Regions from separate parts of the Desulfitobacterium dichloroeliminans LMG P-21439 genome, predicted to be linked through region 1. Evidence: riboswitches for the same ligand, from Rfam matches in the RefSeq annotation. Region 1 holds a riboswitch; each other region holds the start of a gene.
What was found. A riboswitch is a leader RNA that binds a small molecule or an ion and turns the genes downstream of it on or off. The one in region 1 is predicted to bind glycine.

Region 1 (4,670 bases):
CTTTACCTGGAAGGTTCGGATCAACATCGAGGCTGGTTCAATTCCTCCCTTTCGACATCTGTTGCTGCCTATGGCAAGGCCCCCTATAAAGCTGTCTTAACCCATGGCTTCATTGTGGATGAAAAAGGACGTAAAATGTCCAAGTCATTAGGTAACGGTGTGGATCCCTTACAAGTAGCCAAGGATATGGGTGCAGATATCCTCAGACTCTGGGTTTGTTCAACAGACTACAAAAACGACGTTGCAGCCTCGCCGCGGATTATGAAACAGATGACGGAAGCCTATCGTAAGATCCGTAACACCTTAAGATTCTTGCTCAGCAATCTCAATGACTTTGACCCTGTTAAGGATCGGGTCGCTTATGAGGAGTTGCCGGAAATCGACCGCTGGGCTTTGCTCCAACTGGGCAAAGTTATCGACCGTGTTTTGCAGGGATATGAAAAATATGAATTTCACTGGGTCTATCATACCGTTCATAACTTCTGTGCGGTAGAATTGAGCGCTATTTACTTGGATGTCGTCAAAGATCGCCTTTATGTAGAAGGTAAGGATTCCGCTCTGCGTCGCGCTTCTCAGACCGTACTCTATGATGTCCTTGATGCTCTTGTGCGCCTGATTGCTCCAGTATTAACCTTTACGGCAGATGAGATTTGGCCATATATCCCCGCCGTAGCTGAAGGCTCGAATATCCAAACCGAGGAAATGCCAAAAGTAAATCCCCGCTGGATGGATGAAGTTTTGGAGAAGAAATGGGACACTCTATTGGCTGTGCGTTCTGAAGCGACAAAAGCTCTCGAAAAGGCTCGTCAAGATAAGCTAATTAACCATTCTTTGACAGCTCGAGTCGAGATTTACCCGAATGCTGAACTCGAAGTATTCTTGAAGGCTATTCCGAACTTGGCGGAGATTTTTATTGTCTCTGAGGTTTATGTTCACCAGGCAGGAGAGGGAAAACCAGAAGGAATCACCATGGCGGAATCTATGGAAGAGCTTGGTATCGCAGTGAGCTCGGCAGCCGGTGAGAAATGCGAACGTTGCTGGATTTATGATACTAAAGTGGGTCAAGACCAAGACCATCCGAACTTATGCCCAAGATGCGCATCGGTGGTAAGCCATCTTTAAAACTTAGGTACTTGATTGCTTAGTTGCTAAAAAGACTTCCTGGAACCTACCAGGTAAGTCTTTTCTTTATATTAAAACCCAAATTAAAGTAGTTATTCACAATTAATTCCTCGAAATTATGGACAATTATTAGAAAAGTTAGTATTATTAAAAATGGTATTAGTATTGCGCGTTTTTAAATACTTTACGGCCCATTAAGGAGTTGACCCTAAGACGCACAGCAGAGGTGGGAGAGGGATTATGAAAAAAATTACGGCAAATCTGGCCAACCGAATTGTTGATTTAATTTACTCGGAAAGTGGGTACCATGGCATCGTCTGTGACCCCCAAGGCATTATTATCGCTGACTCAGCAAAGATACGTCTGGGAGTTTTACATACGGGCGCCCAGCGCATTATGAATACTTCAATCAACGAAATCAAAATTACAGCGGAAGATGAAGCCAATAGTTCAGGACAGGTCCGTGAGGGTTTGAATTTGGCGATTTTTTTAGAAGAAGAGAAAGTGGGTACCTTTGGAGTTGCAGGACCTCTTGCCATCGTATCTCCTGTAGCTAAGGTTGCGGCAGCCATGGTTGCTTATTTGCTGCGTGATGAAGAGCTGAAAGACATTCTTAAGAAGCATGTCGATCATATAGGGGAGTCTATAGAGCAAGCCGCAGGAGCCCTGGAAGAAATGGCTGCCTCTTCTGAGGAGGTTGCCAGTGTGAGCCAGACCGTGGCTACTGTCGCCCAAGAGGCTAAGCAGCAAGTAAAGGCTACAGAAGGGGTCACTGAATTTATTCGTCGTGTGTCGAAGCAAACGAATCTTTTAGGACTTAATGCGGCGATTGAAGCAGCCCGGGCCGGTGAACTGGGTAAAGGGTTCTCGGTGGTAGCCGGTGAAGTTCGAAAGCTAGCCGACGAAAGCAATCGTTCAGCTAATGAGATCAATGAGCTGTTGATGAAGTTTCAAGAAACCATGGAGGAAATCGTCAAGGGTGTATTCCAGAACAATGTGATTGCCCAAGAGCAAGCAAAAGCTACTCAAGAAATCGCTATGATGGTTCAAGAATTACAGCAGGTGGGCAATGATCTGAATGGTATCGCTCACAAGCTTTAAGAGGTAGACCATCGTTGATTCTACATAATAATTATTAGAATATAGGGGCAATGGTGTAGACGAATCTCCATTAGCTGACTATAATGAAAGCAGATAATCGAATAGGTTTCGAATGATTCCAGTAGGAGAGACTCATAGGTGAGCGCCGAAGGAGAAACGGCCAGAATGTCGCATCTATTCTGGGGGAAACTCTCAGGCAAAAGTACTGCTGGAAGACGAAACTCTGGAGAGCTTCTCAGATGAGAACACCAAAGGGGTAGCCGCAAGGTAATCTCTCAGGTTAAAGGACAGAGGTAACGCGACGCGTTATTCCCTCTGTTTTTTTATTTGTGTTCATCTTTTAAGCTGAATTAGCAAATACTCATACTTTAGGAGGTGGCTGAAGTGACAGAACTGAAAAGAACTCCGCTCTATGAAGAACATCAAAGGTTGGGAGCCAAGCTCATTGATTTTGGCGGTTGGGAGATGCCTGTCCAATATGCAGGAGTTATCGAAGAACACAAGGCCGTGCGCAATCAGGCAGGACTCTTTGATGTCTCTCACATGGGTGAAGTGGAGGTCGAGGGTCAGGATGCGCTTCCCTTTATTCAGTACATACTTACCAATGATCTATCCCGCCAGCAGGATGAGCAGATTCAATATTCCCCCATGTGCTATCCGGATGGAGGGATCGTAGATGATCTGCTCGTGTATCGGCTTCGTGAGAGTCATTACTTAATCGTCGTCAATGCCTCTAATACGGATAAAGATTTTGCTTGGATGCAGGAACAAGCTCAAGACTTTACCGTGAATCTGGTGAATCGTTCCCAAGAGTATGCGCAATTGGCCATACAAGGGCCCCAAGCGGAGAGGATTCTGCAAAAGTTGACAGGCATGGATTTGCAGGAAATTAAGTATTACTGGTTCAAGCAAGGGGAAGTGGATGGCGTTCCTTGTCTGGTTTCACGGACGGGGTATACGGGGGAAGATGGGTTTGAAGTTTACTTATCCCCTGAACAGGCATCACAAATGTGGCGGAGAATCTTAGAAGTGGGAAGTGAAGAAGGTGTGCAGCCCATCGGGCTCGGGGCTCGCGATACTCTACGTTTTGAGGCTCGCCTACCCTTATACGGCAACGAATTAGGTCCTGATATTACTCCTTTGGAAGCAGGACTTGGCTTCTTTGTAAAGATGGAGAAAAAGGATTTTATTGGCAAGGAGATTCTTTTGGCTCAGAAGGAAAAAGGTGTGCCCCGTAAGCTCGTCGGCCTAGAGATGATCGAGCGGGGGATTGCTCGTTCCCACTATCCTCTTCATAAGGAGGGTAAAGAAATTGGGTTCATTACTTCAGGCTCTTTTTCTCCTACCTTGAATAAAAACATTGCTTTAGGTCTTATTCCCTCGGAATATGCCCAAATAGGAGAAACACTCGATGTGATGATTCGAGGCAAAGCAGTCAAGGCTCAGATTGTGCCTTCTCAATTCTACAAGCGGCAAAAATAGGGATCTCACCATACCACTAACTTGAGTCGATGCCAGCGAACGTAAGCAATAATCAGGGACTAGAGTCCCGCATTATTAAGGAGGATGAATGTATGAATCCAGTGGAATTAAAGTACAGCAAATCTCATGAGTGGACTAAGGTAGAAGGAAATACGGTAGTTTTAGGAATCACGGAACATGCCCAAGAGAGCTTGGGGGATGTAGTTTTTGTTGAGTTACCGGAGAACGATACGACCGTGGTAACTGGGCAAGCTTATGGAACGGTGGAGTCTGTGAAGGCAGTATCGGATATCATCTCATCAGTCTCTGGCAAGGTCATCGAATTTAATCAAGAGGTCCTCGATTCTCCGGAACTTCTGAATAATGATCCCTATGGCGAGGGTTGGCTGGTTAAAGTAGAAGTGGATGACTTGAAAGATCTAGATGGATTAATGTCTGCCGCAGAATATGAAGCGTTTCTAGCGGAGGAGGGCCATTAACATGAATTATGTGCCGAACACAGTGGACCAGCAAGAACAGATCCTGGCCCGGATTGGAGTCAACTCCATTGAAGAGCTTTTTGCGGATATCCCAGAAAGCGTTCGGCGCCAAGCCCAATTAAAGATTCGGGAAGGTTTGTCTGAATATGAATTGGTGAAGTCGATGCAAGGACTTGCTGCCCAAAATACCACCGTTGAAGAGTATGACTCTTATCTGGGAGCAGGTGCCTATGAGCACTTCATTCCTAGTTATGTGGACCAGCTTCTGCTCCGTTCGGAGTTTTATACGGCCTATACCCCTTACCAACCGGAGATCAGCCAAGGGACCCTGCAAGCGATTTATGAGTTTCAGACCCTTGTTTGCGAATTAACGGGAATGGACGGGGCCAATGCTTCTATGTATGATGGAGCATCCGCCTTAGCTGAAGCAGCCTTAATGGCTTGCGATGCTACCCGTCGCAAGAAAGTGCTCGTGCCGCAAACCCT
Region 2 (4,670 bases), 750 kb from region 1:
TAGATATTAAAAAGATGTTTGTGTTCTCTCTTAAAAATTACTACACTATGGATGAGGGTGCAATATGAAGATAAGTCAACATGAAAAAAGGGGGATTATGCTATGAAGTTTAAATTTACCCACAATAATTTTAATGTGCTGAATCTCGAGAAAAGCCTAGCTTTCTATCAAGAAGCCCTAGGATTCAAGGAAGTAAGGAGAATTGCCCCGGAAAGCGGTGAATTTATCCTCGTCTACTTAGGTGACGGAGTAAGTACCCATACCCTGGAACTTACTTGGCTAAGAGACCGGAATGAACCCTATAATCTTGGTGAAAATGAATTTCATCTCGCCCTCATGGTGGATGATTACGAAGCTGCTCATGAGCATCATCAAAAGATGGGCTGCATCTGTTACGAAAATGAAGCGATGGGGATATATTTTATTAACGATCCCGACAATTATTGGCTAGAGATTTTGCCGGGTTCCAAGACCTAATGAGCAATTGTCTGACCTCACCGATGGAGAATTAAAAGCGAAAGGGTCCTGATTTACACTAGGTAAATCAGGACCCTTCTTTGTTAGAATCAGAACTATTTTCAGTGATTATTTATTCTCGATGACAGGGATAGGCTCCTTTGAGATTTCATCCAAACAATCTTCCCAGAGATACTTCTTCGTCTCTGATACAATCACACCGCTTAAAAGCAAGAGGGCTATAAGGTTTGGAATGGCCATCATTGCGTTCATGGCATCAGCAAGATCCCAGACGAATTGGAGGGTGACAATCGAGCCCAGGAAGACGGCTAGTACCCAGAGAAGGCGATAAGGAAGAATACCCTTTTTGCCCAAGAGGTATTCAACGGCTCGTTCACCATAATAAGACCAACCGAGGATTGTCGAAAATACGAAGGTTAAGAGTCCAAAGGTTAAAACGATTGAACCAACGACAGGAATCTCATTAAAGGCCATCGTTGTTAAATCGCCACCCTTTAACCCTTCTGCAGCGGTTGGATTTTTGATGATACTGCTGACGACAACCAGACCGGTCATTAAGCACACGACAACGGTATCCCAAAAGGTTCCCGTAGCCGAGACGAGAGCTTGACGAACTGGGTTTCTCGTTTGAGCAGCTGCGGCCACGATGGGAGCGGAACCTAAACCGGATTCATTAGAGAAAAGACCGCGGGCGATACCATAACGAGCGGCCATGATGACACTGGCACCGACGAAGCCGCCGCCGGCAGCGGTCGGAGTAAAGGCGGATTCACAAATCAAAGTAACGGCAGGCCATACGTATTGGGAATTCATAATCAGAATGATGATACAACCTAGGACGTAGGCAATCGCCATAAAGGGGACGAACTTTTCACAGACGCGAGCGATGGATTTTACCCCGCCAATGATGACAATTCCTGTCAGGGAAGCTAAGAAAATGCCCGTAATAATGGGATTGATCTGGAATTGGTTATCCAGCATACCGGAGATAGAATTAGCTTGAGTCATATTACCAATACCAAAGGCAGCAATGGATGTAAAGATGCTGAACAGAACCGCGAGCCATTTCATGCCCAGGCCTCTTTCTAGGGCATACATAGGACCGCCGAGCATAGTGCCATCCGATGTTTTGACCCGATATTTTACAGCAAGTAAGGCCTCGCCATATTTGGTGGCAATACCGAATACCCCAGTCAGCCAGCACCAAAGCACAGCGCCGGGGCCACCCAGGGCAACTGCCGTTGCTACGCCGACGATATTACCGGTACCGATGGTTGCCGCCAGAGCAGTCGTCAGGGCCCCGAATTGGCTGACATCTCCAGCAGCATCTGGGTCCTTCGTGAGAGAAAGTTTAATCCCTTTGAAAATATACCTCTGTATGAAACGAGTACGGAAGGTGAGGAATAAGTGCGTACCAAACAGCAAAACAAGAATCGGTGGTCCCCAGAGGTAGCCGTTCAACCAGATGATAAAGTTATGCAAGGCCTCCATAGTTTTTTCTCCTCCTTTAATCTAGGTATCTGCCCCTGCAACCACCAAACGGGGTTGCGCTTTCTATATAAAAAAGAGCCAATCGTAGTGATTGACTCTGAGTAGGCGGATGATGGGTGCAAAATAGGAGAATGCTTAATAGCAATCCCTAGTTAACCTCTGTCCTTTTGCCTGAGAGATTTACAACACATCATTGTATTGCCCCTTCGGCGCCCTTAATTGAGTCTCTCCAGAGTGCTGTCAATTTCCGGTCTTCGACAGGTTCCTGTCACCTGAAAGTTTTGCTTCTTCGGCGGGCGTGAGCCCTTCTCCCGTAAATCTCATCCAGCAAATATTAAGTTAATGATTATCTGACTTTTCTGATTTGTTCAGCATCTTTAAGGAGATATTTATTATTATAAATAAACTATCCATTTTATTCAAGATATTTTAAGAAGAAGAGCTGTAAGTAAAAAATAATTTTTCGAGTGCATCCTAACTCGATGACTTGCCTGAAATCCACAGAAGGATGCCAATAAACCATGGAGGTAGCATAGAGGAAGTAGATATTGCGACTACAGATATTTACTTATTTTAGGAAATAGTATATACTAAGGACAGTGTGTAATCCCTTTTTTTCGAAATTCATAACCATTATTAGCGGCTATCTGGCGATAGTCGCTCTATATTTATCACAAGAAAAGGAAGGTTCAGGAGAAATGAGAAGGAAAATTAGTATCACAGCCGTTGATCAGGAGCGTCTCTTAAAACTTATCAATAAGGAGAGAGAGTTTGGCAGCGCTAAAAACCAGGATTACCTAAAAAATCTTGAGCAGGAATTGAATAATGCGGATGTGGTATCCTCTGCAGAAATTCCTCGTGATGCCATTACTATGAATACCCAAGTAATGCTTAAGGATATGGAGTCAGGAGAAGAAACTACATATACCTTGGTTTATCCTGAGGATGCTGATTTATTGGAGGATAAGATTTCCGTCCTTGCCCCTGTAGGGACAGCTATACTTGGTTATCGTCAAGGGGATACCATTGACTGGAAAGTCCCTGATGGCGTGGTTCGCCTCAAAGTCGAAAAGATTGTTTATCAACCTGAGGCTGCCGGAGACTATGATTTATAGGCCTTAGAACATTCTACAGGAAAGGTTGATATCCATGGACAACGAAAACAAATCTTCCAATTTTCTACGTCATATAATTCTTGAGGATCTGCGGTCAGGAAAAGTAGATCATATCTATACACGGTTCCCCCCCGAACCTAATGGGTATTTACATATTGGACATGCAAAATCCATCTGTTTAAATTTTGGCTTGGGTGACGAATTTAAAGGGAAAACAAACTTGCGTTTTGATGATACTAACCCGGTCAAGGAAGATACGGAATACGTCGAGTCAATTAAAGAAGATGTAAAGTGGCTGGGATTTGAATGGGATAATCTTTTCTTCGCCTCTGATTATTTTGAGGAGATGCATAAAAGGGCAGTGCTCTTGATTAAGAAGGGTAAGGCTTATGTTTGCGATTTAACAGCTGAAGAGATGCGTAAAAGCCGTGGTACCCTGACGGAAGCTGGTCAAGAAAGTCCTTATCGGAACCGAAGCGTGGAAGAGAACCTCGACCTATTTGCAAGAATGAGGCAAGGAGAATTTAAGGACGGAGAAAAGATTCTGCGGGCGAAAATTGATATGTCCTCACCGAATATCAACCTGCGTGATCCGGCGTTGTATCGGATTGCCCATGCAAGCCATCATAATACAGGGGATACCTGGTGTATTTATCCCATGTACGATTTTGCCCATCCTTTGGAAGACGCTATCGAAGGAATAACTCATTCCATTTGCACCTTAGAGTTTGAGGATCATCGTCCTCTCTATGACTGGGTGGTAAGGGAATGTGAGATGGAAAATACCCCGCATCAATATGAATTTGCCCGCTTGAATATGACCAATACAGTTATGAGCAAGCGTAAACTAAAACAGCTGGTGGATGAGAAAGTTGTGGATGGGTGGGATGATCCTAGGATGCCGACCATCTCAGGATTGCGACGTCGGGGCTATACCCCAGAGGCCATTCGTGCCTTTGCTCAAGCCATCGGTGTGGCCAGATCAGAAAGTTTAGTTGATTCAAAAATGTTGGAGCACTTTATTCGTGAGGACCTGAAGCTCAGAGTACCTCGACCCATGGCGGTGATCAGACCCTTGAAAATCGTCATCACCAATTACCCAGAGGGTCAAGTGGAGATGCTGGATGCCGATAATAATAAAGAGAATCCAGAGATGGGCAAACGCCAGATTCCTTTCTCTCGCGAAATCTTCATAGAACAAGATGATTTTATGGAAACACCTCCGCCAAAATACCATCGACTTTATCCGGGTAACGAGGTGCGCTTAATTGATGCTTACTTCATTAAGTGTGAAGAGGTCATTAAGGATGAAGTGGGTACTATTGTAGAGATTCATTGTACTTATGATCCGGAAACTAAAAGTGGCACCGGATTCACCGGGCGTAAGGTAAAGGGAACTATTCATTGGGTAGAAGCTACTCAGGCAGTTCCTGCTGAGTTTCGCCTTTATGATGCGTTAATCCTTGATGATAGGGAAGAAGAGGAAGGGAAAACCTTCTTGGATTATCTCAACCCCAACTCTTTGGAAATCTTACAAGGATTTGTCGAACCCCATATGAGAGCGGCAAGACCACAGGATAAGTTCCA
Region 3 (4,670 bases), 1.7 Mb from region 1:
TTAGCAAGAGATGACCCACCGCCATGTCGTATTTGGCTTCTTTGATATAGTTTTCAGCATTACCACGCTTTTCATAGTATATAACTACTTTTTCAGAAAGCAAGGTAGTATTTGTTACAAAGAAAAAGTAGTCGTATTCGGAACCTTCTAAAAGTGATAATTGTGCTCTTTCTTTTTCTGGTTTCAGTACGCGAGATACGACAAATCTTCTGTCTTTTTCCCATTTAACTAATTTTGTATACAGTTCTGTAGTTTCTCTACCTTCTTCTCCTTTAACGAATACAATTGATGAATTCGTTGCTTGTGAGGTGAGTGTAGAATAACTTTTGGCTTTAATTAAATATTTGCATCCAAGAGATTCTATCGTTTCGATAATTTTTTCATCAAAGTAGCCACTATCCATTCGAAATAAAATTTCTAAATCGTCTGATTTGATGTTAGCAACAATTTCTTTGATCATTTCCGCAGCACCGTTTGCAGTGTAAGTATTGCCACTTCTTACAAATCCGGTAACATATGCTTTTAATTCGTCGCAAAATGCAAATTGGATATTGTAGCATCGGTTTCCCAGTTTCTTAGGATTATATCCTTTTGACGCACCTTCTTGATGACCTTCTACGTTAATTACACTACTATCAATATCAATCGTAATGGATGTCAATTTACTTTTAGTGAGCAGTTTTTTAAAGACTTTAAAATTAATGTCTCTAAACATTTGGGTTGTCTTGAAGTTGAAGTTTCCTAGAAACCGTGACACTGTTTCAGGTTCTTTTACGGAAATATCAAACTCGTTGACGAGGGGATCATTTTGAAGTAGCTTTAGACGTTCTAACTTATCAATGCCAATGAAGTGACCGCAGAGCATGGTCTTTATATGATTCATCTTGATTTTATTTGTTGAGTCATTATCAAATACGAGGTCATTTTCAATAAAATCAAAAATCCCATTGCTTTTTGCATTCTCAAGGAGCAGAAAAAGACCTGCATTTGATGTTAGATTCTTAGCTTTGAAATCAATTTTATTAATCATAATTAGAACCCCTTTTTACTACTTTTCTTACTATTATTTTACCATATATCGAGTCATAAAAGCTGATAATTTAACATATTTTTGAGCACTTTTCTTTCACCCAATGGGTGAAAGCTGAATTTCGAAGGAACGCATATTTATCAAGGCTTTGATTATGCTTTTTGAAGTACTGACGTAGAATCTAGGAAGTAGATATTCTGTAGGTCCATTTAGGAGTTCTAGACTGCGCGCGTTGCCATTATATAAGAATTCGTAACCCATCTGCTGTGAATTGCTTTCCGGGAGATTCATTGTATAGATAAATCCTGAAGCTATCTTGCCTTGAAATACGCTACGTTGGCCTTCATTATAGCTTAGGTTAGAGAAATACAACCGTTCTAAAAAAGAGCGCATTTCTCCGGTAACATTGCCGAAGTAGATTGGGGAACCCAGCAACAGGACATCACTTATGAGGATTTTCTCTAAGAGAGGGGTAAGATCATCTTTTAAGGCGCAATGGCCGAGATACTTAGTGTTCCTCTGTTTACATATAAAGCAACTGATACAGCCTTTGAAGTTTAAGTCATAAAGATGAACCAATTCGGTCTCCGCACCGACTGATTGAGCTCCCTTGAGCGCTTCTTGTAAGAGTGTTGCAGTATTCCACTTTTTTCGTGGACTACCATTTACCGCGATGACGTTCATTTTTTATCAACTCCAATTTATTAGTTATTATCTATAACTTCATTATAACAGCTGCGTTTTTGATTGTACTTATTTTTCACTAGCTAACAATTAACTGTGAAGATTATGAGATCAGTTCTGGGTTTGCATTTTTTTAGTGATTGTGTTTATAATACGATATAAGTAAATAGGACTGGATGAAGTTCTCAGGAGTGCATGGGTGTAAAACCGATGGTAAACTGGAAATGGACAGAACTCTGGAGAGTTCCGTAAGGACGCCGAAGGGGCAAGACAGTAGAAGATACTGTCCAATCTCTCAGGCAAAAGGACAGAGAAAAGATTTGGGCGCTTTTGGCTACGATTCTTGCATTAGATGTTGCCGCTTAAATGAATTCTCTTTGCTCACCAGAGTCAAACTTTTAGTTGACTCTTTTTTATTGCTCAAAATGGGAACGATAGAAAATCAAGAAGAAAAGGGGTAAAGGAAATGAGCTTAGAAAGTACTAAAGAAACTTCCAACCGAGTGATTATCTCCATTCTCGGTAAGGATCAGATTGGCATTATCGCTTGGCTGACCGGACGTTTAGCTGAAAAATCCATCAATGTCTTAGATCTCAGCCAAACGATCCTCCAGGGATTTTTCACCATGATTATGATTGTGGATGTCGCCCAAGCGTCCGTATCTTTAGGGGATCTCACCAAGCAGCTGCAGAGTGAGGGAGAACCCCGTGGGTTAAAAGTCAATGTTCAGCATGAAGATATTTTTGAATTCATGCATCGAGTTTAAGGGGGTAAAAGGATGAAAATGCATATCGCTCCCCACGAAATACTTCAAACCATCGAGATGGTTGAGAATGAGAACCTCGATATCCGTACGATCACTATGGGTATTAGCTTGTTGGATTGTGCCGGAGATGATGTTCAGCGTGTGGAACAAAAGATCTATGATAAAATCACTCAGCAAGCGGAGCATCTCGTCAGTGTAGGTGAAAGTCTATCTGCTCGCTATGGAATTCCCATCGTCAACAAGCGGGTTTCCGTAACCCCGATCGCTCTTCTCGGTTCAAGCTTTAACCCGGAAGAAATGGTGCGTTTAGCTAAGGCACTGGACCGAGCGGCAGAGGTAGTGGGAATCAACTTTCTGGGAGGCTTTTCAGCCTTAGTCCAAAAGGGATTAACCAAAGGAGATCGGGCTCTCATCGCGGCGATTCCGCAAGCCTTAGCAGAAACAAAACGAGTTTGCTCCTCGGTAAATATCGGTTCTACGAAAACCGGGATCAATATGGATGCGGTTTTAACCATGGGAGAAGTCATCCTCGAATGCGCTCGACGCACTGCAGACCAAGATGGTATTGCCGCTGCCAAGTTGGTTGTCTTCTGCAATGCGCCGGAAGATAACCCCTTTATGGCTGGAGCCTTTCATGGGGTAGGTGAGCCGGAGACGGTGATCAACGTAGGGGTTAGTGGCCCCGGGGTGGTGGCCCATGCAGTCAAGAAAAGTCCGGAAGCGGATTTAGGGGAAATAGCCAACCTGATTAAACGCACAGCCTTTAAGATTACGCGCATGGGTGAACTCATCGGTCGCGAGGCTTCCAAGGTTCTTAATGTACCCTTTGGGATTGTGGATCTTTCCTTAGCTCCTACCCCAGCTGTAGGGGATAGTGTGGCAGAAATTCTAGAGAATATGGGACTGGAGCGCTGCGGAGCTCATGGAACCACCGCTGCCTTGGCCTTGCTCAATGACGCCGTGAAAAAGGGTGGCGCCATGGCCTCCTCCCATGTGGGAGGGTTGAGCGGAGCCTTTATTCCTGTCTCGGAAGATGCGGGCATGATTCGCGCGGTAGAGGAGGGGGCTTTAAGCATTGAAAAGCTGGAGGCTATGACTTGTGTCTGCTCCGTGGGCTTGGATATGATTGCGATTCCCGGGGATGTCGAGCCGGAGACGATTGCCGGTATTATAGCCGATGAAGCAGCTATTGGGATGATTAATAAGAAGACAACCGCGGTGCGGGTCATTCCCGCCATCGGCAAAAAGGTCGGCGAGCGGGTAGAATTTGGTGGACTGTTGGGAGGAGCTCCGGTCATTAGGCTTAATCCCTTTTCCTCCCGTGACTTTATCCGCCGCGGGGGCAGAATTCCGGCGCCGATCACGAGTCTGTCGAATTAAGTGAAGAGGACATAGCAGATATAGAAAAAGGAACAAGCAGCTTTGATGAACTGCACCCAATTGTTAGACATACCCAACAATTGGAGGTTGGAAATGGTATGATAAACTGGACACTAAGATAAGAGAAAAAGGTGACAGTTTATGAGTAGGAGAAGTTATGGTTGGATCCCTTTTTCCACAAACAAATATTGCATATAAGCTTCTCTTACTTTTCCGTAAAGTAGCCTTGATATAGGAGCGCTTTGATGAGCATATGTAATAAGTTCTCTGCCGTTTATTTCCTGTATACAGCACATATTTACGATACACGAACGGTGCACTTTAACGAACTCTTCACGGCTCAGTAGCTCAGGCTCAAAGTCGGAGAGCGAACCATAGATTTCTTTTACACTGCCATCATTGATGTGAAAATATAGCTTCTTATTGATGACTTCTAAAAACTCTAGCCTACTAAAGGGTATACGCATCACTCCCGAGGCTGTCTTAATATTTAAGGCAGCCTCTTCTTTATGTGAATCCAGAAAAAGGCTATCCAGAACAGGGTAGAGCTTTTCTGGGGCACAGGGTTTGAGTAAATAGTAATAAGCATCGACAGCATAGCTTTCAATTGCAAATTCAGGTGAAGATGTCAAGAAGATAATTCTTACCTCACTGTCAAATCGCCTAATTTCATGAGCTGCCTCCATACCATTTACTCCAGGCATTAGTATGTCAAGTAGTAGGACATCATAGATACCTTTACGCATGGTTTCTAAAAGTTCTATGGCATTGGAGAAAGTCACATATTTCATAGTGGCTTTCTTCTCAGCT

Region 2: another riboswitch for glycine. It lies ahead of DESDI_RS16900 (alanine/glycine:cation symporter family protein); the one in region 1 lies ahead of gcvT (glycine cleavage system aminomethyltransferase GcvT).
Region 3: another riboswitch for glycine. It lies ahead of DESDI_RS04340 (ACT domain-containing protein); the one in region 1 lies ahead of gcvT (glycine cleavage system aminomethyltransferase GcvT).

The regions. Positions count from the first base shown of each region.
Region 1 is NC_019903.1:2,830,832-2,835,501, reverse strand. Features, by position in the region: gene ileS (isoleucine--tRNA ligase) at 1-1,122, shown strand, start outside; gene DESDI_RS18440 (sugar diacid recognition domain-containing protein) at 1,363-2,223, shown strand; glycine riboswitch at 2,336-2,441, shown strand; glycine riboswitch at 2,443-2,518, shown strand; gene gcvT (glycine cleavage system aminomethyltransferase GcvT) at 2,608-3,705, shown strand; gene gcvH (glycine cleavage system protein GcvH) at 3,798-4,184, shown strand; gene gcvPA (aminomethyl-transferring glycine dehydrogenase subunit GcvPA) at 4,186-4,670, shown strand, end outside.
Region 2 is NC_019903.1:3,575,846-3,580,515, reverse strand. Features, by position in the region: gene DESDI_RS16905 (VOC family protein) at 103-477, shown strand; gene DESDI_RS16900 (alanine/glycine:cation symporter family protein) at 586-1,968, opposite strand; glycine riboswitch at 2,118-2,211, opposite strand; glycine riboswitch at 2,217-2,292, opposite strand; gene rnk (nucleoside diphosphate kinase regulator) at 2,667-3,083, shown strand; gene DESDI_RS16890 (glutamine--tRNA ligase/YqeY domain fusion protein) at 3,118-4,670, shown strand, end outside.
Region 3 is NC_019903.1:934,950-939,619, forward strand. Features, by position in the region: gene DESDI_RS04330 (IS1380-like element ISEcp1 family transposase) at 1-1,030, opposite strand, end outside; gene DESDI_RS04335 (flavodoxin family protein) at 1,127-1,714, opposite strand; glycine riboswitch at 1,941-2,035, shown strand; gene DESDI_RS04340 (ACT domain-containing protein) at 2,181-2,480, shown strand; gene DESDI_RS04345 (PFL family protein) at 2,493-3,860, shown strand; gene DESDI_RS04350 (LytR/AlgR family response regulator transcription factor) at 4,016-4,670, opposite strand, start outside.